DNA from 3 places in the Geodermatophilus sp. SYSU D00710 genome. Region 1 is predicted to be linked to each of the others. Evidence: predicted binding sites of a transcription regulator. Region 1 holds the regulator's gene; each other region holds the start of a gene.
The links. Region 1 encodes LexA, which represses DNA repair genes until DNA is damaged. Its sites were predicted from a motif close to TCGAACANNTGTTCGA; they were not measured.
Positions count from the first base shown of each region.

Region 2: ACI78U_RS12080 (DUF222 domain-containing protein) is a predicted target of LexA. The motif match lies at 4,582-4,597, and genes of this name have one in related genera.
Region 3: ACI78U_RS17910 (DUF222 domain-containing protein) is a predicted target of LexA. The motif match lies at 2,910-2,925, and genes of this name have one in related genera.

Region 1 covers NZ_JBJGYX010000028.1:9,268-18,763, forward strand. The annotation lists gene ACI78U_RS14110 (hypothetical protein) at 1-593, shown strand, start outside; gene miaA (tRNA (adenosine(37)-N6)-dimethylallyltransferase MiaA) at 590-1,510, shown strand; gene dapF (diaminopimelate epimerase) at 1,507-2,394, shown strand; gene ACI78U_RS14125 (hypothetical protein) at 2,391-2,594, opposite strand; gene hflX (GTPase HflX) at 2,750-4,216, shown strand; gene ACI78U_RS14135 (phosphatase PAP2 family protein) at 4,329-5,072, shown strand; gene ACI78U_RS14140 (hypothetical protein) at 5,044-6,129, shown strand; gene lexA (transcriptional repressor LexA) at 6,206-6,994, opposite strand; gene ACI78U_RS14150 (LysM peptidoglycan-binding domain-containing protein) at 7,268-7,930, shown strand; gene ACI78U_RS14155 (hypothetical protein) at 8,043-8,660, shown strand; gene nrdR (transcriptional regulator NrdR) at 9,139-9,496, shown strand, end outside.
Region 2 covers NZ_JBJGYX010000021.1:55,563-65,058, forward strand. The annotation lists partial or broken gene ACI78U_RS12050 (PQQ-dependent sugar dehydrogenase) at 1-10, shown strand, start outside; gene gatB (Asp-tRNA(Asn)/Glu-tRNA(Gln) amidotransferase subunit GatB) at 98-1,597, opposite strand; gene ACI78U_RS12060 (hypothetical protein) at 1,594-1,776, opposite strand; gene gatA (Asp-tRNA(Asn)/Glu-tRNA(Gln) amidotransferase subunit GatA) at 1,773-3,266, opposite strand; gene gatC (Asp-tRNA(Asn)/Glu-tRNA(Gln) amidotransferase subunit GatC) at 3,263-3,595, opposite strand; gene ACI78U_RS12075 (ACT domain-containing protein) at 3,788-4,453, shown strand; gene ACI78U_RS12080 (DUF222 domain-containing protein) at 4,602-6,545, shown strand; gene ACI78U_RS12085 (class I SAM-dependent DNA methyltransferase) at 6,613-7,344, shown strand; gene ligA (NAD-dependent DNA ligase LigA) at 7,351-9,496, opposite strand, start outside.
Region 3 covers NZ_JBJGYX010000044.1:12,119-21,614, reverse strand. The annotation lists gene ACI78U_RS17920 (putative bifunctional diguanylate cyclase/phosphodiesterase) at 1-279, opposite strand, end outside; gene ACI78U_RS17915 (acyl-CoA dehydrogenase family protein) at 423-2,072, opposite strand; gene ACI78U_RS17910 (DUF222 domain-containing protein) at 2,069-2,812, opposite strand; gene ACI78U_RS17905 (DUF222 domain-containing protein) at 3,122-3,766, opposite strand; gene ACI78U_RS17900 (SRPBCC family protein) at 3,854-4,249, opposite strand; gene ACI78U_RS17895 (cupin domain-containing protein) at 4,246-4,593, opposite strand; gene ACI78U_RS17890 (competence/damage-inducible protein A) at 4,590-5,873, opposite strand; gene ACI78U_RS17885 (hypothetical protein) at 6,173-6,931, shown strand; gene ACI78U_RS17880 (serine/threonine protein kinase) at 6,945-8,582, opposite strand; gene ACI78U_RS17875 (serine/threonine-protein kinase) at 8,597-9,496, opposite strand, start outside.

The DNA of each region.
Region 1 (9,496 bases):
TGCGCGCTGCTTGCGCGGACGCGGTCGACGGGGTCCTCGCCGCCCGCCCCGAGGTGGTCGTCCTCGTCGCGCCGGACGTCGACGGCCGCTACGGCCCCGGCGACGGCGGGGACCTGCGGGGCTACGGCGTCGACCTCGAGGTGCCGCTGTCCGGGCGGGTGCGCCCGGGCGGCCGGCGGACCCCGCTGGGCCTGACCGTGGGCGCCTGGCTGCTCGACGCCGCCGGGCACACCGGCGCCCGGGTCGGCGTCGGCCCGCGCGACCTCGCCGAGGTGGTGGCCGGGCTCGCCGGCCCGGTGGGCGTGCTGGCGATGGGTGACGGCTCGGCCCGCCGCAGCGTCAAGGCGCCCGGGCACCTCGACGACGCCGCCGCCCCGTTCGACGCCGCCGTCGCCGCGGCCCTGGCCGCCGGGGACGCCGCCGCGCTCGCCGCGCTGGACGCCGCCGAGGGCGAGCGGCTGCTGGCCGCCGGCGTCCCGGTCTGGCGGGCGGTGGGCGCGCTGCTGGCCGGCGGCGTCGTGGACGCGCGGCTGCTCGCCGACGAGGCGCCCTTCGGCGTCGGCTACCTGGTGGCCTCGTGGCAGGGCCGGTGACCCTCCCGCCCGTCCTCGCCGTGGTCGGGCCCACCGCCACCGGCAAGACCGCGCTGGCCGTCGAGCTCGCCCTGGCGCTGGGCGGCGAGGTGGTCAACGCCGACTCGATGCAGCTCTACCGCGGCATGGACATCGGCACGGCCAAGCCCGACGCGGCCGAACGGCGCGGCGTGCCCCACCACCTGCTCGACGTCTGGCCGGTGCGCCGGACCGCGTCGGTGGCCGAGTACGCCCGGATGGCCCGCGCCGAGATCGACCGGCTGCGCGCGGCCGGTGTGCTGCCGTTGCTGGTGGGCGGGTCGGGCCTGTACGTGCGGGCCGTCCTCGACGACCTCGACATCCCCGGCACCGACCCGGCGGTGCGCGCGCGGCTGCAGGCCGAGCTCGACGACGTCGGGCCGGCCGCGCTGCACGCCCGCCTGGCCGCGCTCGACCCCGCCGCGGCGGCCGCGGTCCTCCCGTCCAACGGCCGGCGGATCGTGCGCGCGCTGGAGGTCGTCGAGCTCACCGGCGGGCCGTTCCGGGCCACGCTGCCCGAGCCGCGGCCGCACTACCCGGCGGTCGTGGTCAGCCTCGACCGGGAGCCCGCCGAGCTGGACCGGCGCGTGGCCGACCGCGTGGACCGCATGTGGGCCGCCGGCTTCGTCGCCGAGGTCGAGGCGCTGGTGGAGCAGGGGCTGCGCGAGGGCCCCACCGCCTCCCGCGCGCTGGGCTACGCGCAGGTGCTGGCCCAGTTCGACGGCACGCTCACCCCCGACGAGGCGCGGGAGCGCACGGTGGGCGCCACCCGCCGCTTCGTGCGGCGGCAGCGGTCCTGGTTTCGCCGCGACGCGACGACGACGTGGTTCGACGCCGGCCGACCCGACCTCGCCGACGCCGTCGGCGCGCTGCTCGCCGGCCGTACGATCGGCCGGTGAGCGACCGGTTCCTCCTCGGGCACGGCACCGAGAACGACTTCGTCGTGCTGCCCGACCCCGACGGGGACCGCTGGCCCGAGGACCGTCTCGACGCCGCGCTGGTCCGCCGGCTGTGCGCGCGCCGCTCGGGCCTCGGCGGCGACGGCGTGCTGCGGGTGGTCCGCAGCGTGCACGTGCCCGACGCCCCCGCCGTCCTCGGCGAGCAGCTCGGCGCGTGTGAGTGGTTCATGGACCACCGCAACGCCGACGGCTCGCACGCGGAGATGTGCGGCAACGGCATCCGGCTGTTCCTGCACGCCCTGGTGACCGAGGGCCTGCTCGACCGCGCGGCCTGCGCCGACGGGGTCCTCGTGGGCACCCGCGGCGGGCCGCGACGGGTCGGCGCGGGTCCCGACGGCACCTACTGGGTGGACATGGGCCCGGCGCGCCCGTTCGGCCGCGGCGAGGCGACCGTGGCCGGCCAGGTGTTCGCCGGCCAGGCGGTGTCGATGGGCAATCCGCACCTGGTCTGCCTGACCGACGCCGACCTCGACGCGCTCGACCTCACCGCGCAGCCCGGGTTCGACCCCGCGCTGTTCCCCGACGGCGTCAACGTCGAGTTCGTGCGGGTCCTCGCCGCCGACGTCGAGGGCGCCGACGCGCACGTGCGGCTGCGGGTGCACGAGCGCGGGGTGGGGGAGACCCGCTCGTGCGGGACGGGCGCCTGCGCCACCGCCTACGCCGCGCTGGCCGCCGGGTCCGACGGGCCGCAGCGCGGCACGGTCGTCGTCGACGTCCCCGGCGGCCGGCTGACCGTCGACGTCACCCCCGAGACGACCGTGCTGCGCGGCCCCGCCGTCGTGGTGGCCACCGGCGACCTGACCCGGGAGTGGCTCGGCTCCTAGGGGTTGTCCGGGGTGTCGGCGCGGGTCTCGGGCTCGTCGGTGGGCGCCTCGGGCTTGTCACCGGGCCCGACGTTGCCGGTGCCGCGCGGCGTGCCGGCCCCGGTGTCCTGGTCGGCGCCGCCGAAGAGGTTGCGCGGGACCTCGAGGCCGGCCGGGTCGCGGCCCGGGTCCTCGACGCCGGCGTCACTGCTGGTGCTCACGGGGTGCCCCTCTCGTCGGTGCTGCGGACGGTCCCGACCTACCCGGCTCCCGGCGGGATGCACCTGACCCGTTCCGGTGTTGCACCCGGTGTATGACGACTGCACAGACGACAACCCAGGTGACCACTGACGACGCGCGTGTCACGCTGGACGCGATGACGACCGCCTCCCGCAGCACTCCGATCGACGACCAGCAGGCCGTCGACCCCCGTCCCGCGCCGGCCGGCCAGTGGGACGACGACACCGACGACACCACCGGCTCGTACGACCTCGAGGCCCGCGGCGCGCTGCGCCGGGTGGCGGGCCTGTCCACCGAGCTCGCCGACATCAGCGAGGTCGAGTACCGGCAGCTGCGCCTCGAGCGCGTCGTGCTGGTCGGCGTGTGGACCGAGGGCACCCAGGCCGACGCCGACCGGTCGCTGGCCGAGCTGGCCGCGCTCGCCGAGACGGCGGGCTCGGAGGTGCTCGAGGCGGTGAGCCAGCGGCGGGACAAGCCCGACGCCGGCACCTACGTGGGCTCGGGAAAGGCCGGCGAGATCCGCGACATCGTGGCCGCGACCGGCGCCGACACCGTGATCTGCGACGGCGAGCTGACCCCCGGCCAGCTCAACGCGCTGGAGCGGATCCTCAAGGTCAAGGTGGTCGACCGGACCGCGCTGATCCTCGACATCTTCGCCCAGCACGCCACCAGCCGGGAGGGCAAGGCCCAGGTCGAGCTGGCGCAGATGCAGTACATGCTGCCGCGCCTGCGCGGCTGGGGTGAGTCGCTGTCCCGGCAGGCCGGTGGCCGCGTCGCCGGTGGTGGCGGCATCGGTACCCGCGGTCCCGGTGAGACGAAGATCGAGACCGACCGGCGGCGGATCCGGTCGCGGGTCAGCAGGCTTCGCCGCGAGATCGCCGGCATGGCCACCGCGCGGGCGACCCAGCGCTCGGCGCGCGGCCGCAACGCCGTGCCGAGCGTGGCGATCGCCGGCTACACCAACGCCGGCAAGTCCAGCCTGCTCAACCGGCTCACCGGTGCCGGCGTGCTGGTGGAGAACGCGCTGTTCGCCACCCTCGACCCGACGGTGCGCCGCGCGCAGTCGCCCGACGGCCGCGAGTACACCCTCACCGACACCGTCGGGTTCGTGCGGCACCTGCCGCACCAGCTCGTCGACGCCTTCCGCTCGACGCTGGAGGAGGTGGCCGGCGCCGACCTGCTGCTGCACGTCGTCGACGGCTCCGACCCCGACCCGCTCGGCCAGATCGACGCGGTGCACGTGGTGCTGCGCGAGATCGACGCCGCGGCGGTGCCCGAGCTGATCGTCGTCAACAAGGTCGACGCCATGACCGAGGACGACGTGCTGACCCTGCGCCGGGCGCTCCCCGGCGCGGTGTGGGTCTCGGCGCGGACCGGCGAGGGCATCGAGCGGCTCCGCGAGGTCGTCGCCGCCCGGCTGCCGCACCCGGACGTCGAGGTCGAGGTGCTCGTGCCCTACGACCGCGGCGACCTGGTGGCCCGCGTCCACCGCGACGGCGAGGTCTTGAGCGAGCAGCACGAGGCGGATGGCACCCGGCTGAGCGCGCGGGTCGACGGCGGCCTGGCCGCGGCGCTGGAGCGGTTCGCCGTCCCGGTCGGCTGACCGGCCGCGGCGCTCGCCCGCCCGGGTGACCGGCTGCCCGCCGGCCACCCGGGCGGCTCGCCGTCCCCCGCGGCGAGGTCACGGCCGGGTCACGGCCCGGTACCGTGGCCGCGTGACCAGCGGCGTGGTGCGTCGGGGGAGGGGAGCGCCGGCCGACGGCGACCCGTCGGCCCCCGTCCCCGCCGTCGTGACCCCCGGACGGCCGCCGTGGTGGCTGATGATCCTGTCGCTCGTGGTGACCGTGGGCGTCACCGTCGACCTGCTCAGCCGGGGTGTCCTCGAGCGGCTCGACCTCGAGGTCTCCGAGATCGTCAGCCAGTGGGGGCTGCGCGACTCCCCGGTCTACTGGCCGGTCTGGGCGGTGACCCAGATCGGCGGACGGGGCACGATCCTCGTCGTCCTGGCCGGCCTGGTCGGCTGGCTGTGCATCCGCCGGCGGACGCTGCTGCCCCTGGTGCGGGTGCTCGTCGCCCTCGCCCTGCTGACCGTCGTGGTCTACGCGTTCAAGTTCGGCACCGGTCGCACGGCGCCCGCCTATCCCGGCTCGTTCTTCCACCGCGACGGCGCCAGCTACCCCTCGGGGCACGTGGCCAACGCCGTGCTCATGTGGGGCGTGGCCCGCTGGCAGGCCGTCGAGTACCGGCTCGCGCCGCCGGTGCAGCGGACGCTGTGGTGGCTCAGCGTCGTCGGGCCGGTGGCCACCGGGATCGCCATGGTCTCGCTGGACTTCCACTGGGTCACCGACGCGGTCGTCGGGGCCGCGGTCGGGATCCTGCTGCTGGGCGTGGTGCACGCACTCGACGCAGTCGTGCTGTCACGCTGGGCGAGTGCCCGCGTCGGCCGTCCTCCCGCGTAGCGCGCGGGCGTCCGCCCCGCGCGCACCGGCCGCCGTCCTCGGGCTCGCGCTGGGGCTCGCCCCGGTCCTGCTGCCGGCGGCCTCCGCGGCCGCCGAGGAGGCCGCGCCCGCACCGCGCTGCCAGGTGACCGACCCACGGCTCGCTGAGCTCTCCGGGCTCGTCGACGTCGGCGACCGGATGCTGGCCGTCGCCGACGGCGGTGAGCGGGTGACCGTCGCGGTGCTCGACCAGACCTGCCGGGTCGTCGACGAGACCGTCGCGCCGCTGGACCCCTACGACCCCGAGGACCTCGGCGTCGGACCCGACGGCACCGTGTGGCTGGCCGACACCGGGGACAACAACGCCACCCGGGGGACCGTCGCCCTCATCGCGCTGCGGCCCGACGGCGCCACGGCGCTGTACCGGCTCACCTATCCCGACGGCCCGCACGACGCCGAGGCACTGCTGGTCGCGCCCGACGGCACGCCGTACCTGGTCACCAAGGAGGTGCTCGGGGCGAGTCACGTCTACCGGCCGGCGGCGCCGCTGGTCGACGGCGGCACGGTCGCGCTGGCCGACGTGGGCACCGTGGCCTTCACGCTCACCGGGACGCCGGGCGGCCCGGTGGGGCGTGCCGGCCAGTTGCTGGTGACCGGGGGCGCCGTCGCCCGCGACGGCAGCCGGATCGCGCTGCGGACCTACACCGACGCCTACGTCTGGCCGCTCGCCGGGTCCGACGTCCCGGCCGCGCTGGCGGGCGAGCCGGCGCGCATCGCGCTGCCCGAGGCACCGCAGGGGGAGGCGGTGTCGTTCACCGCCGACGGCGCCGCGCTGCTCGTCGCCGGGGAGGGACCGCCCGGCGACGTCACGGTCGTGCCGATCCCGGCCGGGGCCGCCGCGTCGTCGTCACCGGCGGGGACCTCGACGGCGACCTCGACGGCGACCGCGCCCGCCGACGGCGGCACGGACGTCCCCCCGATCACCGCCGCGCTGGTGGCGGCCGCCGTCGCCACGGTGGCGGTGTGGATCGGCGGCCGCCTGCGCCGGCGGCGGGCGGCCGCGCCACCCACCGGCTGAGCCCGCGGCCACGCGGGCCCGGCTCCCGCCGACCGGCGCGGCGGGAGCCGGGCCCGCCTGGGGTCGGGCGGTGGGGTCAGACGCGGCGCAGGACGGACACCACGCGGCCGAGGACGGTGGCCTCGTCACCCGGGATGGGCTCGTAGGCCGGGTTGTGCGGCAGCAGCCACACGTGCCCGTCGCGCCGCTTGTAGGTCTTGACCGTGGCCTCGCCGTCGAGCATGGCGGCGACGATCTCGCCGTTCTCGGCGGTGGGCTGCTGGCGCACGACCACCCAGTCGCCGTCGCAGATCGCCGCGTCGACCATCGAGTCACCGGCGACGCGGAGCATGAAGAGGGTGCCCTCGCCGACCAGCTCGCGCGGCAGCGGGAAGACGTCCTCGACGGCCTGCTCGGCCAGCACCGGGCCGCCGGCGGCGATCCGGCCGACCAGCGGCACGTAGGTGGGCGCGGTGCCGCCGTCGGCGGCGGCCGGCGCGGCCGGTGCGCCCTCGGTGGCCGTGTCCCCGGGCAGCCGCACGTCGAGCGCGCGCGGGCGGTTGGGGTCGCGCCGCAGCCAGCCCTTCTTCTGCAGCACCGAGAGCTGGTGGGCCACCGACGACGCCGAGGACAGGCCCACCGCCTCGCCGATCTCCCGGACCGAGGGCGGGTAACCGCGGCGGTCGATCGAGTCGCGGATGACCTCGAGGACCCGGCGCTGCCGCTGGGTCAGCCCGTCGCCGGCGTCGCCCCGGTCGGGGAACGACCGCACCGCGGCGGTCTGCCCCCCGGCGCCGTCGGCAGCGGTGTCCGTCCCCCGCCGGCCTCCTCGCCGGGTGGCCGTACCCCCGCGCGTGCCCTGGCCGGTGCCGCTCGTGCCCGCCACGTCTCCTCCTCGCCGGCCGTGTCGCCACGGCCCTCGTGTCCCGCCCGCCGCCCGGAGGACCCGGCCCCCGGACGCCGGGAGGTGCCGGCGTCCGGGGGAACGGGCGGACGGCTGCTGATCGGACCGTAGCGCCTCGGGCCCGGTACTTCAAACGTGTGTTCGAAACCCGTCGGAGGTGTCGGGTCGACCCCGTCGGCCCCATGCGGTAGACATCGCACAGACGTTCGATCGAACGCGTGTTCGACGGCGGTGGGGCGACGAGGAGGAGTGGTCATGGGCAGCGTGCACCAGGCGGTTCTGGAGTTCGACGCGGCGGTCCGGGTCCCCTGGCGGCCGCTGCTGGCGGAGGGGGCCGTGCGCGGGACCGCGGCCCCGCGCCGGCAGGCACCTCCCCCGGCCCCGCGTCGCCCGGCCCAGGGCGCTCCGGCGTCGCCGCGGGCGGCCCTGCCGGGCTCGGGTCCGCGGATCACCGGGCACCTGCGGCCGGTGCCCGACCGCCCGGCCGCGGCGCCCGTCCGTGCCACCGGTCCCGCCGCGGGGCCGGCCGCCGAGGCGCCCCGCACCCGCCGGGCACCGGCGCGGCCGGGGGGCCGGCCGGTGCGCTGCGAGCCGGCCCGGGCCGGCCGCGGTCCGGCGGCGCCGGCCCCCGGCCCCGTGCGGCTGACCCACCGCGGGCGCCGCCTGGTGGCCGTGCTGGTCCTCGCCGCGGGCGTCGGCGGCGCGGTCCTGGGGCGGGAGGTGCTCGCCCCCGAGCAGGGCCTGCGGCTCGCCGGGGAGAGCAGCGTCGTCGTGCAGCCGGGTGACACCGTGTGGTCGATCGCCGGCGAGGTCGCCGGCCCGGAGCAGGACGTGCGCGTCGTCGTCGACGCGATCGAGGAGCTCAACGACCTCGAGGACTCGGCGGTGGTCGCCGGTCAGGTGCTGCGCCTGCCGTGACCGGGACGGGGGCACTCCCCGGACAAGTGACGAGACCGCCCGGCCCGGTTCGTCAACCATCGGTGTCCGGTCGCTCACGCATCCGGCTCGGACGAACACATACGGTGAGGACGTGTCAGCAGCCGTGAACAGCAGGGCAGCGGTGTCGTTCGGGTCGCCGCAGGACGTCGAGGTGCTCGTGGACGGCGCCTGGGTCGTGGGCGCGATGCTCGGCTGGCGGCACGACGACACCGGCGCGTGCGAGGTCTGGGTGCGACTGCGTACCGAGGTCCCGGGCGTCGTCGAGGGCGCCGGGACCTGGGTCGAGCTGGCCGCCGTCCGGCTGCCGGAGCGCCGGCTCACGCTGGCGCCGGCGGTCACCGCGCACACCGCCGTCACGGCTTCCGCTCCCGGGGGGCCCGTCACGGCCGCGATGTCCGTCGTCCGCCCGGTCGGTGTGCCGGCTGCTGACCGCCCGCGCCGTTCCCGCCGGCACTGTGCCGACGTGACCGCCGAGCAGCCGGCCGTCGGCGCGGAGGCGCCGGGCCGGCACCGGGCTCCCTCCGCGGCCGGCGCCGGCCGACACCGCGCGGTCACCGCCGAGATGCCGGCCGTCGGCGTGCCCGTCGCCACCCCTGACACGGCCCTCGCGCCGGACGGGGAGCCCGACCTGCTCACCCGGCCGATCCGCCTGGGCGACCTGGTGCCGAACCCGCGCGGCAGGCGTCCCGCGGTGCGCCCGTCGGTCTGAGCGACCCCTCCCCGGCGTCCCGCGCCCTCCCGGACCCGCCGGCGGCGTCGCCCGACGGTGCCGGGCCGTGCACCGCGCGGCCGCGTGTCCGTGGCCGCTCCGTACACCCGGCAGTCCTGTCCCGCGCGCCGATGCGCGGGCGCCGCGGCGTGTCGTGTGACGGGTGGGAGAGGTGGTCGCGCCTGGTCACCGCGAGGTCACGACCGCATCTCGGCGGAAGAGACACGCCCGGCGTCGGCTTGCAGATGTTGTGGAGCCCGGCCTACTGTCCCCCTACATCTAGTGGTCACGACGGAGGGAGTCCTCCACAGGGCGTCCTCAGGTCATCCCCGGGGTGTCCACCGGATGTCCCCAGAGGGGTCCACAGCAGAGGGCGGCGAGGCGCGGTGGCCGGTGGCATCCGGCCGTCCGCCGGTACGTCCCACCCGGCGCCGGGGAGACCGGCACCGAGCCCGTCCGCAGAGGGAGGTGAACCGCAGTGCGCTGCCCCTTCTGCCACAACCCCGACAGCCGGGTGATCGACTCGCGCGAGGCCGACGAGGGTGCCACCACCCGCCGCCGTCGCTCCTGCCCCGCCTGCGGCCGCCGGTTCACCACGGTGGAGGAGGCCGTCCTCGCCGTCGTCAAGCGCAGCGGGGTCAGCGAGCCGTTCAACCGCTCGAAGGTCGTCGCGGGCGTGCGCCGGGCCTGCCAGGGCCGGCCGGTCGACGAGGACCAGCTCCAGCAGCTCGCCCAGCAGGTGGAGGACGCCATCCGCGCCAGCGGGGTGGCCGAGGTGCCCAGCCACGAGGTGGGCCTGGCGATCCTGCGGCCGCTGCGGGAGCTCGACGAGGTGG
Region 2 (9,496 bases), on a different contig from region 1:
CACGACGTCGAACGAGGACGGGATCGGCACGCCCGCCGAGGACGACGACCGGGTGCTGCGGATCCTCCCGCCCAGCTCGACGGGCTCCAGCCCGGTCTCAGGACCCGAGCACCCGCTCCTCGAGCATCCGGCGGACCGTGGCCGCGTCGGCCTTGCCGCGGGTGGCCTTCATGACCGCACCGACCAGCGCGCCGAGCGCCTGCACCTTGCCGCCCTGCACCTTGGCGACGACGTCGGGGGCGCCGGCGATCGCGGCGTCGACGGCGGCCACCAGCTCGTCGGACTCCCCCAGCACCGCCAGCCCGCGGGCCTCGACGACGGCGCGCGGGTCGCCCTCCCCGGCCAGCACGCCGTCGAGCGCCTGCCGGGCCAGCTGGTCGTTGACGGTGCCCTCGGCGACCAGCGCGCTCAGCTCGGCGACCTGGCGCGGGGTGACCGCCAGCGCGGACAGCTCCACGCCGGCGTCGTTGGCGCGGCGGGCCAGCTCGCCCAGCCACCACTTGCGCGCGTCGGCCGGCGAGGCGCCCGCGGCGACGGTCTCCTCCACCAGCCCCAGCGCGCCGGCGTTGACCAGCCAGGCCATCTCGGTGGCCGACAGGCCCCACTCCTCGCGCAGCCGCACCCGGCGGGCGGCCGGCAGCTCGGGCAGCGCGGCGGCGAGCTTCTCCACCCACTCGGCGTCGGGGGCCAGCGGGACGAGGTCGGGCTCGGGGAAGTACCGGTAGTCGGTGGCCTCCTCCTTGCTGCGGCCCGGCGAGGTGCTGCCGGTGTCCTCGTGGAAGTGGCGGGTCTCCTGCACCACCCGGCGCCCGGCGTCGAGGACGGCGGCCTGCCGGCGCATCTCGAAGCGCACGGCCCGCTCGACCGACCGCAGCGAGTTCACGTTCTTGGTCTCGGTGCGGGTTCCCCACTCGAGGCTGCCGATCGGGGCCAGCGAGGTGTTGACGTCGCAGCGCAGGCTGCCCTGCTCCATGCGGACGTCGGAGGCGCCGAGAGTCTGGATGATCTCCCGCAGCTCGGTGACGTACGCGCGGGCGACCTCGGGCGCCTTCGCCCCGGCCCCGGCGACCGGCCGGGTGACGATCTCGACCAGCGGGATCCCGGCCCGGTTGAAGTCGACGAGGGAGTACTCGGCGCCGTGGATGCGGCCGGTGGCCCCGCCCACGTGCAGGTTCTTGCCGGTGTCCTCCTCGAGGTGCACCCGCTCGATCTCCACGCGGTACGTCTCGCCGTCGACCTCGACGTCGAGGTGCCCGGCGGTGCACAGCGGCTCGTCGTACTGGCTGGTCTGGAAGCCCTTGGGGATGTCCGGGTAGAAGTAGTTCTTGCGGGCGAAGCGCGACCAGGACGCGATCCGGCAGCCCAGGGCCAGGCCGATGCGGATCGTCGACTCGACCGCGACGGCGTTGGCCACCGGCAGCGAGCCGGGCAGGCCCAGGCACACCGGGCAGGTCTGGGTGTTGGGCTCGGCGCCGAAGACGGTCGTGCAGCCGCAGAACATCTTCGACTCGGTGCCCAGCTCGACGTGCGTCTCCAGGCCGATCACCGGCTCGTAGCGGGTGAGGACGTCGTCGAACTCGACGAGGGGCTCGGTCACGAGCGGGGGTCTCCCTTCGGGGCGGTGCTGCGCCCGGTCAGCCAGGCGCCGACCCCGGTCAGCAGGCCCAGGACGATGAAGACGGCGAAGACCGCCTCCCCGGTGGTCAGCCACAGGACCAGCCCGGCGACGACGACGAAGGCGGTCAGGCCCCAGGCGGCCTTGAGCGGGCCGGTCACGCGGCACGCTCCGCGAGCCGGTCGGTGAGCGGCGCGCCCAGCGCGGCCTCGACGGCGGCCGCGACGCGGTAGCAGCGGTCGTCGGCCAGGGCCGGCGCCATCACCTGCAGGCCGACCGGCAGGCCCTCGGACAGCCCGCAGGGCACCGAGATGGCCGGGACGCCGGCGAGGCTGGCCGGCAGGGTGCACAGGTCGGCGGCGTACATGGCCAGCGGGTCGTCCACGCGGGCGCCGATCGGCCAGGCCACGGTCGGGCTGGTGGGGCTGACCAGCACGTCGACGTCGTCGTACGCGGCGCTGAAATCGCGGCTGATCAGCGTGCGGACCTTCTGCGCCTGCCCGTAGTAGGCCTCGTAGTAGCCGGCCGACAGCGCATAGGTGCCGAGGATCATCCGCCGCTTGACCTCGGCGCCGAAGCCCTGCTCGCGGGTGAGCGCCATGACCTCGTCGACGTCGCGGCTGCCGTCGTCGCCCACGCGGATGCCGAACCGCATGCCCTCGAAGCGGGCCAGGTTCGACGACGCCTCGCTGGGGGCGATGAGGTAGTACGCGGGCAGCGCCAGCCCGAACGAGGGGCAGGACACCTCGCGCACCTCGGCCCCGGCGGCCTCGAGCAGCGCGACCGCCTCGGCGAACCGGTCGAGCACGCCCTGCTCGTACCCCTCGCGGGCGCCCTCGCCGCCGAGCTCGCGGACCACGCCGACGCGCAGGCCCGACAGGTCGCCGCCGGCGCCGCGGCGGGCGGCCTCCACCACGGTGGGCACCGGCGCGTCGATGCTCGTGGAGTCGCGCGGGTCGTGCCCGCCGATGGCCTCGTGCAGCAGCGCGGCGTCCACGACCGTGCGGGCCATCGGCCCGGCCTGGTCGAGGCTCGAGGAGAAGGCGATCAGCCCGTAGCGCGACACCGAGCCGTAGGTGGGCTTGTGCCCGACCAGGCCGGTGACCGCGGCGGGCTGGCGGATCGAGCCGCCGGTGTCGGTGCCGAGGGCCAGCGGCGCCAGCCGGCCGGCGACCGCGGCGCTCGACCCACCGGAGGAGCCGCCGGGGATCCGGTCGTGGTCCCACGGGTTGCGGGTCGCCCGGTAGGCCGAGTTCTCGGTGGACGAGCCCATGGCGAACTCGTCCATGTTGGTCTTGCCCAGGAGCACGGTGCCGGCGTCCTTGAGCAGGCGGGCGACGGTGGCGTCGTAGGGCGGGCGCCAGCCCTCGAGGATCCGCGAGCCGCTGGTGGTGGGCACGCCCTCGGTGACGAAGACGTCCTTGAGCGCGACCGGGATGCCGGCGAGGCCGGTGCCCGCGGTGCCCGACGCGTCGACCTCGGCGGCGCGGGCGAGCGCCGCCTCCTCGTCGACGTGCAGGTAGGCGCCCAGGGCGCCGTCCTCTGCGGCGATCCGGTCGAGGTGGGCGCGGGTGACCTCCACCGACGACGTCTCGCCGGCGGCCAGGGCCGCCTGCAGCTCGGCGGCGGTGAGGGCAGTGAGGTCGCTCACTCCTCCTCCCCCAGGATGCGCGGGACGCGGAAGCGGCCGTCCTCGGCGGCGGGGGCGCCGGCCAGGACGACGTCGCGGGGCAGGCACGGGGTGGCGACGTCGGCGCGCAGCACGTTGGTCAGCGGGACGGCGTGCGTGGTGGGCGTGACGTCGGCGACGTCGGCGCGCTGCACCTGGGCCACGGCGTCGAGGACCGCCCCCAACTGGCCGGCGAAGCGGTCGAGCTCCTCGTCGGTGACGGCCAGGCGGGCCAGCCGCGCGAGGTGCGCGATGTCCTGGCGGCCGAGGGCGGGCGCCGCTCCGCGGTCGCTGGTGGGCTCGGTGCTCATGCTGGGGCGGGACTCCTGTCGTCGGCGCCGTGCCGGCGCCAGGGACGCAACCCGGTCACTGTACGCGCGGGCGGTGGCGCCCCGGCCCGCGGCGGGGGCGGGCTCGACCGGGGGCCGCCCGGTGCGGGAAGCTGCTCCGGCACACCGATCGACGCGGATCGTCTGCCCCTCGACGTCGTCAGCGGAGGAACCGTGTCCTATCTCCTGCGGCTGGTCGTCCCCGACCGCCCCGGCCTGCTCGGCGCGGTGGCGACCGCCCTGGGCGACGCGGGGGTCGACATCGTCTCCCTCGACGTGCTGGAGCGCGGCGGCGGCGTGGCCGTCGACGACGTCGTCGTCGACCTGCCGCCCGGCCGGCTGCCCGACAGCCTCATCACCGCCGCGCAGGCGGTGCCCGGCGTGCAGGTCGAGTCCCTGCGGCCCTTCGCCGGCCCGCTCGACACCCACCGCGAGCTCGACCTGCTCGAGGCGCTGGCGCGCTCGGCGGAGGGCACCGCGGTGAAGCTGCTCGCCGCGGAGCTGCCGCGGGTGTTCCACGGCAGCTGGGCGGCGGTGCTGCGCGCACCCCACGGCGCGTGCGAGGTCCTCGCGGCCTCCGACGCCGCCCCGGCCTTCGAGGGCCTCGCGCTGCCGTGGCTGCCGCTCACCTCACCCCGGCTGCTGCCGAGCGAGGACGACTGGCTGCCCGAGCGCTGGCGGGAGATGGCGATCGAGATGATGGCGGCCCCCTTCGGCGACCCGGGCACCGCCGTGGTCCTCGGCCGCTCGGGCGGACCGGCGTTCCGCCGCTCGGAGCTGCTGCGCCTGGCGCACCTGACGGGCATCGCGACCACGGTCGCCCACCTCCCGCCGGCCTGAACACCGGCGGTGTCGGTCCGGACCGGCGTCCTCGCGGGGGTCGTGGCCACGGTCGGCCACCTCCTGCCGACCTGGACCCGCCTCTGAGCTGCACCTCTCCTATCCACAGGACTTGATCGACACTTCGTTCGAACATATGATCGAGTACATGGCGACTGCCTCTCCGGTGCGCGATGCACCCGCTCCTGCCGCGGGGTGGGCGTCGGGGCCGCTGGGGGCGGTGCAGGCCACCGACCGGGAGATCGCCCGGCAGACCGCGCTGCGGGCGCGGGCGGTGGCCGCGTTCGCCGCGTCCCGGCCGGCGTCGGCCGATCGGCCGCCGGGCTCGCCCGGGGCGATGTCGGCCGAGCGGTGGGCCGCCCGTTCTGACCTGCTGCGGCCGGTGAGCGAGTGGGCCACCGACGAACTCGCGGTGGCCCTGGCGCTGTCCACCCAGGCGGCGCAGGCACTGCTGGAGCGGTCGCTGACCCTGGTGCACCGGCTGCCGGGCACGCTGGCCGCCCTGGAGTCGGGGGCGCTGCACGTGGGGCACCTGGGCCCGCTGATCGGCAGGGTCGCCCCGATCACCGACGACACCGTTCGTACGCAGCTGGAGCGGGATCTGCTGGCCTGGGCGGCGCGGCGGCACACCACGCCGGCGCAGCTGGGCGACAAGGTCCGCCGCGAGGTGCTCAAGCGCACCGCCCGCACCGCGGCCGATGACCTGCTCCGCGCGGTGCGCCGGCGTGGCGTGTCGGCCGGCCCGGACCGGGTGGAGGGGATGAGCGTGGTGTCAGCGCTGCTGACCACCCCCGAGGCCGCCGCCCTGCTCGCCGCGCTGGGTGCCTGTGCCGACGCGCTGCCCGCCGACGGCCGCAGCCGGGGGCAGAAGATGGCCGACTGCCTGCTCGACCTGGTGCTCCGCCCCGGCGAGACGGGGCTGCCGCCGGTGCAGGTGGCGCTGACCGTGGTCGCCCCGGTGGGGGCGCTGCTGGGCGGGGACGCCGCGTGTGAGGTCGACGGGCAGGTGGTGCCGGCCGAGTTGGTCCGCGCGCTGCTGGCCGCCCTCACCGGTCACCGGGCCGCCGCCGACGCCACGGCGACCGACACGGAGCCGGCTGACACGGAGCCGGCTGACACGGAGCCGACCGACCCGGATCTGACCAAGACAGGGCCGAGCGACCCGGAGCCGACTGCCACGGACCTGAAGCCGGCCTCCGGCGGGGACGACGTCCTGGGCTGGGAGGCCCGCGAGCAGGCCGAGCTGGAGGCCTGGTGGGCGCGGATGGAACGCCGCGTGCTGGCCGGCGAGTTCGACGCCGAACCAGCCCCCTGCTACGTCGACGACGAGCCACCTGACCACCTCTACGGCCCGCCACCGGACTCCGGCGACGACCCGCCACCCCACACGTCTCCCGACCCCGGCGACACCCCAAGTCCCGATGGCTGGTGGGCGCGCGCCGACCGCGCCGTCGACCAGGCGAGTGCCGCGCTGCTCGGGCTCGAGCGCGCCCTGGGCCACGCCCGCCGCACGGTGGCCACCGCGCAGCGCGCCGACGCCACCGACGAGGCGGCCTGGGCGGCGAGTCCCGCCGGCCGGATCACCGCCGCCGGGGATGTCCTCGCCCAGCTGGCCGCGGCCACCGACACCGCCCGCGCCGACCTCGCCGCCCTGCTGGATGCCACCGGCGGTGGCGGGCTGGCCGACCGGCCCCGGATCGCGCTCACCCACGCGGCCGGCGGCGCGCTGCTGGCCCTCACCGACCTGCCCGCCCTGCACCGCGCCCACCGACGCGGCCAGGGCCTCACCGCCCCCGGACCCACCGCCGGCTACCGGCCCGGCGCGGCGCTGGACCGGCACGTCCGCGCCCGCGACCGCCGCTGCCGCTTCCCCGGCTGCCGCCGCCCCGTCCCCCGCGCCGGCGAGCTCGACCACGCGGTTCCCTGGCCGGCCGGACCCACCACCGCGGCCAACCTCACCGGCTACTGCACCGGCCACCACCGCGGCAAGCACCAGGCCCCCGGCTGGCGACACACCCTCGCCCCCGACGGCACCCTCACCGTCACCACCCCGTCCGGCCTCACCGCGACCACCACCCCACCGCCCTACTGACCACGGCGACGGGTCCGGCACCGGAAACCGGTGGCGCCGGAGCGGGCCGGCCCGGCACGGTGGCGCCATGGCCGTCGACCACTTCGCCGGGGCCGTCGCCGAGCGCTACGACGCGGCGTCGGCCGAGATGTTCGACCCGGCGGTGATCGGACCGGCCGTCGACCTGCTCGCCGGCCTCGCCGGCGACGGCGCCGCCCTCGAGCTCGGGATCGGCACCGGCCGCCTGGCGCTGCCGCTGCAGGAGCGCGGTGTCCCGGTGCACGGCATCGACCTGTCGCCGGACATGGTCGCCCGGCTGCGCGCCAAGCCAGGCGGGGCGCGGATCCCGGTCACCGTCGGCGACTTCGCGTCCGCGACCGTCGACGACACCTTCACGCTCGTCTACCTGGTCTTCAACACGGTGATGAACCTGACCGGCCAGGACGAGCAGGTCGCCTGCTTCGTCAACGCCGCCCGGCACCTGCGCGCGGGCGGGCACTTCGTCGTCGAGGTCGGCGTCCCCGACCTGCAGCGGCTGCCCCCGGGCGAGCGGGCGCGGCCGTTCCGGCTGTCACCGACCCGGCTCGGCTTCGACGAGTACGACGTAGCCGAGCAGCGGCTGGTCTCGCACCACTACACCGTCACCGACGGGCGCCTGGAGGTCGTCTCGGTGCCGTTCCGCTACGTGTGGCCCGCGGAGCTCGACCTCATGGCGCGTCTGGCGGGCCTCACCCTCGCGGACCGCTGGGAGGACTGGCACCGCCGGCCGTTCACGAACGACAGCCGGTCGCACGTCTCGGTCTGGCAGAAGCCCGCCTGACCGGCGTCACTCCCCCGCCGGCTCGCTGCCGTCGCCGATGGTGGCCACCGCGCGGGCGGCCTCGGGGCCCTCGTCGAGCAGCACGCGCAGCCCGTCGTCGTCGAGGATCGGCACCTTCGCCTGGACGGCCTTGTCGTACTTGCTGCCCGGGTCGGCGCCGACGACGACGAAGCCGGTCTTCTTCGACACCGAGCCGGTGACCTTGCCGCCGCGCTCCTGCACCGCGGCGATGGCCTGGTCGCGGGAGAGGTCGCGCAGCGAGCCGGTGATGACCACGGTGGTGCCGGTCAGCGGCCCGGGCGGGGCGTCCTCACCGGCGTCGGCCAGCCGCACCCCGGCCCGCCGCCACTTCTCCACCACGCCCCGGTGCCAGTCGACGGCGAACCAGTCGCGCACCGAGCGGGCGATCGTGGGACCGACGCCGTCGGCCGCGGCCAGCTCCTCCTCCGACGCGGCCGTGATCCGGTCCAGCGAGCGGAAGTCACGGGCCAGCGCCTGGGCGGCGGTCGGCCCCACGTGCCGGATCGACAGCGCCACCAGCACCCGCCACAGCGGGACGTCCTTGCGGGCCTGCAGGTTGGCCAGCAGCCGCTGCCCGTTGGCCGACAGGGTGCCGTCCTTCTTGGTGAAGAAGGTCGTCCGCGACAGCGCCTCCTCGGTGAGGTCGAAGACGTCGCCCTCGTCCTCGAGCAGCCGCTCGGCCAGCAGCGCGATGGCCGCCTCGTAGCCGAGCACCTCGATGTCGAACGCGCCCCGGCCGGCCATGTGGAACACCCGCTCCCGCAGCTGCGCCGGGCAGGACCGGGCGTTGGGGCAGCGGATGTCGGCGTCGCCCTCCTTCTCGTGCCGCAGCTCGGTACCGCACTCGGGGCAGTGGGTCGGCATGACGAACTCGCGCTCGTCGCCGGTCCGCGCGGCGACCACCGGTCCGAGGATCTCGGGGATGACGTCACCGGCCTTGCGGATGACGACGGTGTCGCCGATGAGGACGCCCTTGCGCTTGACCTCGCTGGCGTTGTGCAGGGTGGCCAGCTGCACGGTGGACCCGGCGACCTTGACCGGCTCCATGTAGCCGAACGGCGTCACCCGGCCCGTGCGCCCGACGTTGACCCGGATGTCGAGGAGCTTGGTCGTCGCCTCCTCCGGCGGGTACTTGAACGCGATGGCCCAGCGCGGCGCCCGCGCCGTCGAGCCCAGCCGCCGCTGCAGGGCGACCTGGTCGACCTTGACGACGACGCCGTCGATCTCGTGCTCGACCGAGTGCCGCTGCTCCCGGTAGCGCTCGATGTAGGCCCGCACCGCCTCCAGGTCGTCGACCACCTCGAACCGGTCGCTGACCGGCAGGCCGAGCGCGCGCAGCCGCTCGTAGGCCTCCGACTGCCGCTCGGCCTCGAAGCCGCGGCGGGCGCCGAGGCCGTGCACGACCAGCCGCAGCGGCCGGGAGGCGGTGATCCGCGGGTCCTTCTGCCGCAGCGACCCGGCCGCGGCGTTGCGCGGGTTCGCGAAGGGCGCCTTGCCCTGCTCGACCATGCCGGCGTTGACCTCGGCGAAACCGCTCACCGGGAAGTAGATCTCGCCACGGACCTCGATCAGCTCGGGCGGGTCGTCGCCGGTGAGCTGCTGCGGGACGTCGTCCATCGTGCGGACGTTGGCGGTCACGTCCTCGCCCGTCGTGCCGTCGCCGCGGGTGGCCGCACGCACCAGCCGGCCGCGCTCGTACACCAGCGCCACCGCGACGCCGTCGACCTTGAGCTCGCACAGCCACGCCACACCGGCACCCGCGTCGCGGGCCACCCGGCTCGCCCAGGCCGACAGCTCGTCACCGTCGAAGACGTTGTCCAGGCTCTGCATCCGCTCCAGGTGCGCGACCGGGGCGAAGGTGGCGGTGAACCCGCCGTTGACCTTCTGGCTCGGCGAGTCGGGGGTGACCAGCGCCGGGTGCTCGGCCTCGATGGCCTTGAGCTCGGCCATGAGCTCGTCGTACTGGCCGTCGCTGACCAGCGGCTCGTCGCGCACGTAGTAGGCGAACGCGTAGCGGTCGAGCTCCTCGGAGAGGTCCCGGTGTCGGGTGCGCGCGTCGTCGGGGACCTCGGTGAGGTCCTCCCGGTCGGCGACCGCGGCGACCTGCGGGGTGTCCAGCTCGGCGTCCGTG
Region 3 (9,496 bases), on a different contig from region 1:
CCACCGGTCGTGCGGCTCGTACAGGTACTCGAAGGCGCACGGGCGGCCGTCGGCGACGGCGGCGTGCACGTGGGACTGCAACCGGGAGCCGAGCACGTCGGGGACGCAGTCGCGGACCGGGCGGCCGAGCAGCCGCGCCGGCGGGCGCTGGAGGAGCTCCGCGAGGGCGGCGTTCACCCAGGTGAAGCGCCACTCCGAGTCGAGTCGGCACACGGCGTCCGGGACGCCGGCCAGCAGGTCCGGTGGTAGGACCGTGCCTGCATGGTCGTATCGCTGCACGCGCTCTCTCTCCCCCTGCCGCACCCCGGGTCCCGCCCAGCGGGCCGCCTCCGGGAACGGACCGGGACGGGATGGGAAGTCGGTCCGTGCGCGACGCCTGTCCGAGAGTAGTGGAGCCGGGAGGGGTCGGGCAGGACCCGTGCTCAGACGCCCGGTCCGTTCCCTCGTGTCGCCGGGACGGCCGACCGCGCGACCAGGCGGGCCACCGGGACGCCGGCGGGGAGAGTGCCCAGCACGGTGCCCCAGTCGCCGCCCAGGCGCGTGGCGCAGAAGGCGTCGGCGACCTCCGGCGGGCTGTACCGGAGCAGCAGGGAGGCCTGCAGGCACAGGGCCAGCAGCCCGGCGACGCGGCGGGCGCGCAGCGGCAGCGCGTCGGGGTCCCCGAGCTCGGCGGAGAGCCGCTTGACGGCGTCGTCGAAGCGCGGGTCGGCGCCGCGGGCGAGCTCGAGCTCGGCGGTGACCGCGGCCAGCGACTCGGCAGAGCGGCCGAGGGCGCGCAGCACGTCGAGGGCGATGACGTTGCCCGAACCCTCCCAGATGCTGTTGAGCGGCGCCTGCCGGTAGAGCCGCGGCAGGCCGGACTCCTCGACGTAGCCGTTGCCGCCGAGGACCTCCATGGCCTCACCGACGACGGCGGGGGTCCGCTTGCACACGAGGAACTTGGCCGCGGCGCCCGCCAGCCGGAGGAACGCCGTCTCGCCGGCGTCGACCGCGGCGGCCAGCCGGATCGCCAGCGCCGTCGCGGCCTCGCTCTCGACGGCGAGATCGGCGAGGACGTTCTGCATGAGCGGCTGGTCGGCGAGCGGGGCGCCGAACGCGCGGCGGTGGCGGGCGTGGTGCAGCGCCTGGGTCAGTGCCGCGCGGACGGTGGCCGCGGAGCCGATGACGCAGTCGAGCCGGGTGGCGTTGACCATCTCGATGATCGTCGGGACCCCGCGGCCGGGGTCGCCGACCAGCCAGCCGGTGGTGCCGTCGAACTCGACCTCGCTGGAGGCGTTGGCGCGGTCGCCGAGCTTGTCCTTGAGCCGCTGGAGGCGGAAGACGTTGCGGCTGCCGTCGGGGAGCACCCGGGGGAGGAGGAAGCAGGACAGCCCCTCCGGCAGCTGGGCGAGCACGAGGAAGAGGTCGCTCATCGGGGCGCTGGTGAACCACTTGTGGCCGGTGAGCGCGTACGTCCCGTCGGCGGCCGGCACGGCGCGGGTGGTGTTGGTGCGGATGTCGGAGCCGCCCTGCTTCTCGGTCATGCCCATGCCGGCCACGAGGCCGGGCTTGGCGGCGGGGTCGGTCAGGCCAGGGGCGTAGTCGGTGCCGGTGAGGCCCGGTCCGTAGCGGGCCGCCAGGTCCGGAGCGGCGCGCAGCGCGGGGACGGCGGCGTAGGTCATCGTCACCGGGCAGCCGTGACCGGCCTCGACCTGGGTCCAGGCGAGGTAGCCGACGGCGCGGCGGACGTGCGCGTGCCGGTCGCCGGCGTCGGCCGCGGCCCAGGCGGTGCCGGCCAGGCCGTGGGCGAACGCGGTCCGCATGAGCTCGTGCCAGGCCGGGTGGAACTCGACCTCGTCGATCCGGTGGCCGTAGCGGTCGTGGGTGCGCAGGACGGGGCGGTTCTCGTCGGCCAGCCGGCCCCACTCGCGCGCCTGCTCGCTGCCCGCCAGCCGCCCCAGGTCGGCCAGCGACGCGAGCGTGGCCTGGTCCGCGTGCCGGAGGCAGGCCTCGGCGAGCACCGCGTCCCCGGCGATCGGGTCGAACCCGGCCAGCGGCGGGACCTGGTTGGTGACCTCGTGCGTGGCGCTCACGGCCGGCACCGTACGACCCCCCGCGCCGGCCCGGTCCACACCCCGCGCCGGCGTCGTCGTCCGGGCACGCAGGCCGGCCCGCCGTTCCACGTGGAACGGCGGGTCGGCGGGTGTCCGTGGTCGGCGGCCGGGTTCAGGCGGCGGTGGCACCGGGGGCCGAGGCAGGCCGTGATCTCCGATCCGTCCGGCCGGTACGTGCGCCATCGGCCATCGGGTTGTCGCTCGACGCGGAAGCCGTGGTGGACCTGGGTGTGGTGCCGCTCGCACAACAGCGCCGAGTTGGCCAGGGAGGTCTCGCCGCCGTCGATCCAGTGCACCAGGTGGTGCACATCGGCCCAGTGGGTCGGGGCGTCACAGCCGGCGAACACGCAGCCCCCGTCGCGCAGCTCGACGGCGCGGCGCAGCTGCCGGCTGCGGCCGAGGTCGAGCGGGGTCCCGTCGGGGCCGAACACCACCCGGCTGATGGCGCCGTCGCAGGCCAGCCACCGGGCCCGGGCGGCGGAGATGGTGGCCCCGAAGCCCATGGTGGCGGTGCCGGGGCCGGTGGCAGGGTCGGCCAGGTCGTCCAGGTCCACCCGCACCGCCACGTGCGGCTTGACCGTGCGCAGCACCGGGAGGGCGCCCGCCGCGAGCGTGGTGTCGGCCCACTGCACCCAGGCGTCCCCCAGCCGCTGCGCTCTGGTGCGCTGGTCGCCGGCGAGCCGGCCGGCCTGCACGTGCGCCTCGAGGGCGGTCTGCACCGTCTCCCCGGAGAACGTCAGGTGGACGGATGCGTCGCCGGGAGGCTCCGGGCCTCAGCTCGGTCAGCCGATCCCAAGGCCAGGCGGAGAGCGAAAGTCGATGAGGTGGTCGTCGCGACCCTTTCCGCAGCGACGGCACACCTGATCTCGATGTTGATCCGGCCCCTGGTGCTCGTCGCGAGGATGCGCGTACACGTAGGAATGGATCCCGAGTCGGCACACCACCGGCTTCCTGGCCATGAGGGACGCTAGGTCTGACGACGGCCCGTCCCCAGAGTCGAAGGCCTCCGCCCTCTACACCGGGGGCATCTACGCCGCCACGCCGCGTGGGACGCACCGGACGACGAGCAGCCCGCCCACGGCGTCGAGGTGCCCGCGGAAGCTCACGCTGCCGTCGGCGTGCCTGACCACCGTCAGCGACCGGCCCTCGGTCGGATCGGGATCGGGCCCGTCCGGGTCGAGGCGGGCCAGGTAGCCGGCCACCGTGCCGGCCAGCTCTCCGTGGGTCTGCAGACCGGCGGCGACGGCGAGCGCGGCGTCGATCTCGGCCAGGTCGACGTCCTGCGCGGCGGCGCGGGCCAGGTTGGTCGGCGTGGCCACCTGCGCGATCTCCGCGGCCTGCCCGGCGGTGATGGTGCCGGCGGCGAACCCGGCGGCGACGGCAGGCAGGTGCTCCAGCGCGCGGCCGGTGTGCACCAGCCTGGATGCCTCCGCCGGGGCCAGGTGCCCGTGTCCGCGCAGCCACGACTGGACCGCCTTGTGCCCGTCGAACTCCGCGGCGCCGGCCAGCTCGGCCTGGCGCACGGTGCGGGCCAGCTCGGCGGCCAGCCGGTTCTGCGCGACCAGCAGGGCCCGCAGCCGCTCGTCGAGTTGCGGGCCGAACACGGCGGTCAGGTCGTCGCCGGCGAGTGCGTCCAGCGCTGTCGACAACTCGATCACGTGTTCGAAGACCACCGCACGGATGAGCCCGTGGCGAGCCGGATCCGCAGGTCAGCAGCTTGTCCACAGATCTCCGTCGGCTCCTGACGCGACCGGGAACGGTCAGTCGAGCGGCCGGACCAGGCGGCTGATCGCCAGCTGCGCCAAGGGGGCGTAACCGACCACGACGGGCAGCGGCCCGGTGATCCGCAGGCCGGTGGTGCTGCCGCCGTCGGGACCGTCGGACACCCAGTGCAGGAGGTGCAGCCGCACCGGGCCGGCCCTCACCGTCCACGCCCACCGTCGCGCGGCCTCGTCCACCGACTCGACGACGAACGGCAGGCCCACCGCGGCCGGCCCCCGCACCCGCCCCGTCACCCCGGCGGCCAGCCGCGGGACCGGCACCTGCACGCCGGTGATCTGCGGCGCCCAGGTCGGCCACCGCGCGGGCTGCGCGTAGCGCTCCCACACCTCGGCCGGCGGCTCCGGCCCGGTGGCGTGCAGGGTCAGGGCGGTCACGGCGCCTCCTCGACCAGCGGGACCCGGCACTGCACGACGACGGCGAGCAGGCCGTCGTCGGTCCCGGACGCGTGCTCCTCCCCCGGCTCCCACACCGCCGCCTCACCGGCCGCCAGCGGGCGCCGGGCGCCGTCCGCCCCCGACACCCAGCCGCTGCCCTCGACGGCGAGGAAGAGCTGCCAGAGCCGGGTCGGGTGGCGGCCGACCGTGCCGCCGGGTGCCAGGCGGACGACGTCGACGGCGAACCCGTCCTGCGGCCGCCCGACGAGCGCGGCCCGCACCAGCGACGCGCCGACGCTGCCGAACTCCGTCAGCGGACGGGCGGGCGCCCTCGACACCCTCACGCCGGCGGACCGCCGATGAGCAGCTGCCGCAGCAGGTGCAGCGCCAGGACCACCGCCCGCTCGCGCACCGCCGTCCGCGACCCCCGCAGCCGCACCGACCGCGCCTGGGCCCCCGACGGCCCGATGACGCTCAGGTGCACGGTGCCCACGGGCTTCTCCGGCGTCCCGCCGCCGGGACCGGCGATGCCGGTGATGCCCACGCCGACGTCGGCACCGAAGCGTGCCCGCGCGCCCTCCGCCAGTGCCTGCGCCACCTGCGGGCTCACCGCGCCGAACTCGGCGAGCATCTCCCCCGGCACGCCGACGAGCTGCTCCTTCGCCGAGTTGGCGTAGGAGGTGATCCCGCCGAGCACCCACGCCGACGACCCCGCCCGCTCGATCAGCCGGGCCACCAGAAGGCCGCCGGTGCACGACTCGGCGGTGGCGATGGTGAGCCCCTGGCCGAGCAGCGCGTCCGCGACCAGGTCGTCCAGCGTCGGGCCGGTGGAGAAGAGCGTCGCCGCGTAGTCCTCGGCCAGCACCGCGGCCAGCCGGTCGTAGGCCGGCTGCGCCTCGGGCGGGAAGCGGGTGACGATCTCCAGCTCGCCCTCGCGCAGGCACGTGGTGATCTCCAGCCCGTCGAGCTCGGCCTCGTGCTCGCGCAGCGTAGCCGCGAGCTGGGCCTCCAGCGTGCCCCACAGCCGCACGGTCTCCTGCCGCACCTCGGTGGCCCCGGCCAGCGCCGCCCGCACCGGTGCGGCGGCCAGCGCCGCCGGCCACATGCCCTGCAGCTCCGACGGGGGCCCGGGCAGCACGACGACGACCGGCCCGGTGCGCCCGTCCGCCGGCGGGACGACGAGGCCCGGGGCGGTGCCCACCGGCTCGAGCACGGTGGCGCCCGCCGGGACCATCGCCTGCTTGCGGACGCCGGCCGCCGTCGCCTCGGGGTCGGCCCGCCAGCCACGGCGGGCCATCAGCCGCTCCACGATCGCGGCGACCCGCTGCTCGAGGTCGGGGTCGACGGCGAGCCGGCGGCCCTGCACCTCACCGACGAGGGCGGCGGTCAGGTCGTCGGCGGTGGGTCCGAGCCCGCCGGTCGTGATGACCAGGTCGACGCCGGCCGAGGCGAGGTACCCCAGCGCCCCGCGCATGTCGTCGGGCCGGTCGCCGACCACGAGGACGGCGCCGACGTCGACGCCGGCCTGCCGCAGCTCCTCGGCCAGCCAGGGGCCGTTGCGGTCGGCGACCCGTCCGGTCAGGACCTCGGTGCCGGTGACGACGATGCCCGCGCGGGTGACCACCCGCCCGACCCTAGAAGGACCCCCGTGCCCCCCGCCGCTCGCGAGCTAGCAGCCAGACCCGTTGATCCGCTGCCGAGTGAGCGGTTGTCGCCGCCCGACGGGGCGTGTCGGCGCGTGTCGTCGACCGCGAGTGCTCACTCGGGTCGCCAGGGCGCGGCGCGGTCGGGCGGCGAGGGCGGAGACCGAGGGCCCCGACGGCCGGACCCGCCGACCCACCTCCGCGGCCCCGCGGACCGCCCCGGTTAGCGTGCAGGGGAGGGCCCGACCCGGTCCACCGCCGACCGCCTGGAGGAACGACCGTGACCGCCTCGACGCCGCCGGCCGGCCCGCGCACGCAGGAGATCGCCATCCCGCCGGCCGGATCGGCCCCCGCCGACCCGGCCGTGCACGGGGCGACCGCCGTCGGCGCGGCCCACGAGCACACGACGCCCGCCGCGGCTCCCCTGCCGCCGCCAGCCTACCCGACCACCGCTCCGCAGCCCGCCGTCGTCGAGCCGGCGACCGCCGTCGCGCCGCCCGCGGGGATCGCGGTCGACGGCCCGCAGCCCACCGGTCCGCTGGACTCCTTCTTCGGCGCACCGCCGCCCCCGCCGGCGGCCCAGCCGGCCGCGGCCGCACCGCCGGCCGGCGCCCCCGAGGCGGGGATGCCGTCCCCCCGCCGCGCCGCGCGCGCCCCCCGCGCCCCGCGGACGCCGCGCGACCGGGCGGTGCTCCTCACGACCGGCCTCGGCGTGCTGGGCCTCGTGCTGCTCGAGCTCGGGCTGGCGCTGCGGCTGGGCGGTCAGGTCCTCTGGTCGGACCTGCCGCTGTGGTCGGCGTTCGCGACGCTCGCCGCGCTGGTCGCCGTCGTCGGCCTCGCCGCGAGCCTGCTCCCGGGCGGGCGGCTGGGCCCGGCCGTCGGCGACCGGCTGGCCCTCGGCGGCCTGGCCGGCCTGGCGGTGTTCTGGGTGCTCATCGCCCTGCCCCGGGTCGACTCCGACCGCGGGTTCCTGCTGACCGCGGCGCTCGGGGCGATCGGCGTGGCCGTCTGGCTGGCGCCGTCCCGCCGCGGCAGCTGAGGACGGCGGCGGGTCAGTCGTCGCGCCCCCGGCCCCCGCCGTTCCCGTTGCCGTTGCCCCCGCCGTTCCCGTTGCCGTTGCCCTGACCGGGGCCCTCCCCGTCGTCGGGGTCCTCGGGCTCGTCCGGCTCGTCCGGGCCGTCGGAGTCCTCGGGGGCCTCGGGTTCCTCCGGCTCGGGGACGGCGGGCTCCGGAGCGCCGGGTGCGACCGGCGCGACAGGAGCCGGCGCGACGGGCTGGGGAGCGACCGGGGCCGGGGTGGCCGGCTCGGCGGTGACCGGACCCGGGCCGGATCCGCCGGTGGAGAACCCGCCGCCCGTCTGCCAGCCCCGCGACCAGGGCGCCTCCTCCACCGGTGCCGGCTGGGGCTCCCGGGTCTCCGGCGGGGCGGACGGCGGCGGGGGCGGCGCGACCGCGACGGTCAGCGTGACCGGGTCGCCGGGTGCCAGCAGCCCCACCGGTGTCACCGCGAGCACGGTCCCCGGCACTGCAGTGCCGTTCTCCTCGGTCACGCGGGTCACCCGCAGGCCGGCGGCCACCAGCTCGTCCTCGACCTCGTCGGCGAGGCGCCCCACGGCGTCGTCCCGGCGGAGCTCCAGGCCCGTGGGGGCCGCGTCGGCCACGGCGGCCGGCGGGGTGCTCGACCCGGTCCCGGCCAGCTGCAGGACGCCGACGCCCAGGACGGCGCCCGCGGCGAGCGTGCCGACCGCGGTGAGCGCCCGGGCGGCGCGCGGCCGGCGCGGTGGTGAGCCGGCGAGGCGCGGCGCGCCGAGCGGCAGGGGTGCGGTCACGGGCGCCGGCGCGGGCGGCAGCGGGCTCCCGGTGCGCACCGCGTCCACGACCTCGAGCAGCGCCGCGCCGTCGGCGGGACGGCCGGCCGGGTCCTTGACCAGCATCCGGGCCACCAGCTCGCGCACCGGCGCCGGGACGACGTCGGGCAGCTGCTCGGGCTCCTCGCGGATCTGCCGCAGCGCGATCTGGACCGGGTTCTCGCCGTCGAAGGCGCGCCGCCCGGTCAGGCACTCCCACGCCACCATGCCGAGCGCGTAGACGTCGCTGGCCGGGCCCGCCTTGCCGCCGGCGGCCTGCTCGGGCGACAGGTAGTGCGCGGTACCGACCACCTGGCCGGTGCGCGTGAGCGGCATGCTCCCGGCCGACCAGGCGATGCCGAAGTCGGTGATGCGGACGACGCCGTCGCGGCCGACGAGCAGGTTCCCCGGCTTGACGTCGCGGTGCACGACCCCGGCGGCGTGGGCCGCCGCGAGGCCGGCCGCGGTCTGCCCCACCAGGTCCAGCACCCGGTCGGGCGGCAGCGGCGCCTCCCGGGCGAGCAGGGCCGACAGCGGCTCGCCGTCGACGAGCTCCATCACCAGGTGGGCGCAGACCAGGCCGTCCTCGTCGACCTGCTCGCCGTAGTCGAACAGCGCGGCGATGTTGCGGTGCGTGAGCCGCCCGGCCAGCTGCGCCTCGGTGCGGAAGCGGCTGCGCACGGTGTCGTCGCCGCTGTACTCCGCGCGCAGCAGCTTCACCGCGACCCGGCGGTCGAGCAGCGTGTCGCGTCCCCGCCAGACCTGCCCCATGCCGCCGGTGGCGATGAGGGCGTCGAGCGCGTAGCGGCCTCCGACCACCCGCCGCGTCGAGCTCCCGGTCACCGCCACTCCCTCGATCAGGCCTGCGGCGATCCTGCCCCAGGCGAGGCGGTGCCGCTCGCCGTGGAGGACTGCGGCGACTCGGAAGTCACGGGGGCCGACGGCGAGGTCGGCGTGGGTGTCCCGGTCGCCGTCGCCGACGGGGTCGTCGCCGGGGTCGTCGGGGTCGTCGGCCGGGTCGGCCGGGGGGATGCCGACGTCGTGGGCGTCGCCGTGTCGGTGGCGTCGGGCGCCGTCGTCCCGCCCGCGGTGGTGGGCGCGGCCGCCGGGGCCGGCGCCGGGGCCTGGTCCGGCGCCGGGGCCGGCGTCGTCCCGGTGGAGCCGGTCGGCTCCGCGGTGGGCTGGGAGACCTGACCGGGCGCGGCGGCGCCGCTCACCGGCGACCACTGTCCCCGGTCGCCGTCCCCGTTCCACCACCCGTCGTCGTCGGCCGGCGGCGCCACGGCGAAGGTGACGACGACGTCGTCGCCGGCGCGGAGCACGACGCCGCTGGGCGAGACCGCGAGCACGCGGCCCGGGACCGCGCGGTCGGTGACCTGCTCCCGGCGCTCGACGGCGAGGCCCAGCGCGGACAGCTGCGTGGCGACGTCGTCGACCGGCCGGCCGAGGTGGTCGCTCTCGAGGACGAGCACGCCCTCCTCGTCCTCCTGGGTCTGCGCGGCGGCGACGGCCTGCGGGCGGGGGTCGGTCACGGCGGAGAGGACGGCCGCGGCCACGCCGGCGCCGACGAGGAGGGCCAGCAGCGGCACCAGGACGGCGGCGGTCCGCCGCCGCGGCCGGGGCGGGGGGCTGCGGTGCGGCCGGCCGGCCGACGGGCCGGACAGCGCCTGGGTGGCCGGGCCCGCGTCGGGTGCGGGCGGCCCGGGGACCGCGGGGCCGGCGTCCGCGGGGGCCGCGGCGGGGGCCGGGGGCTCGAA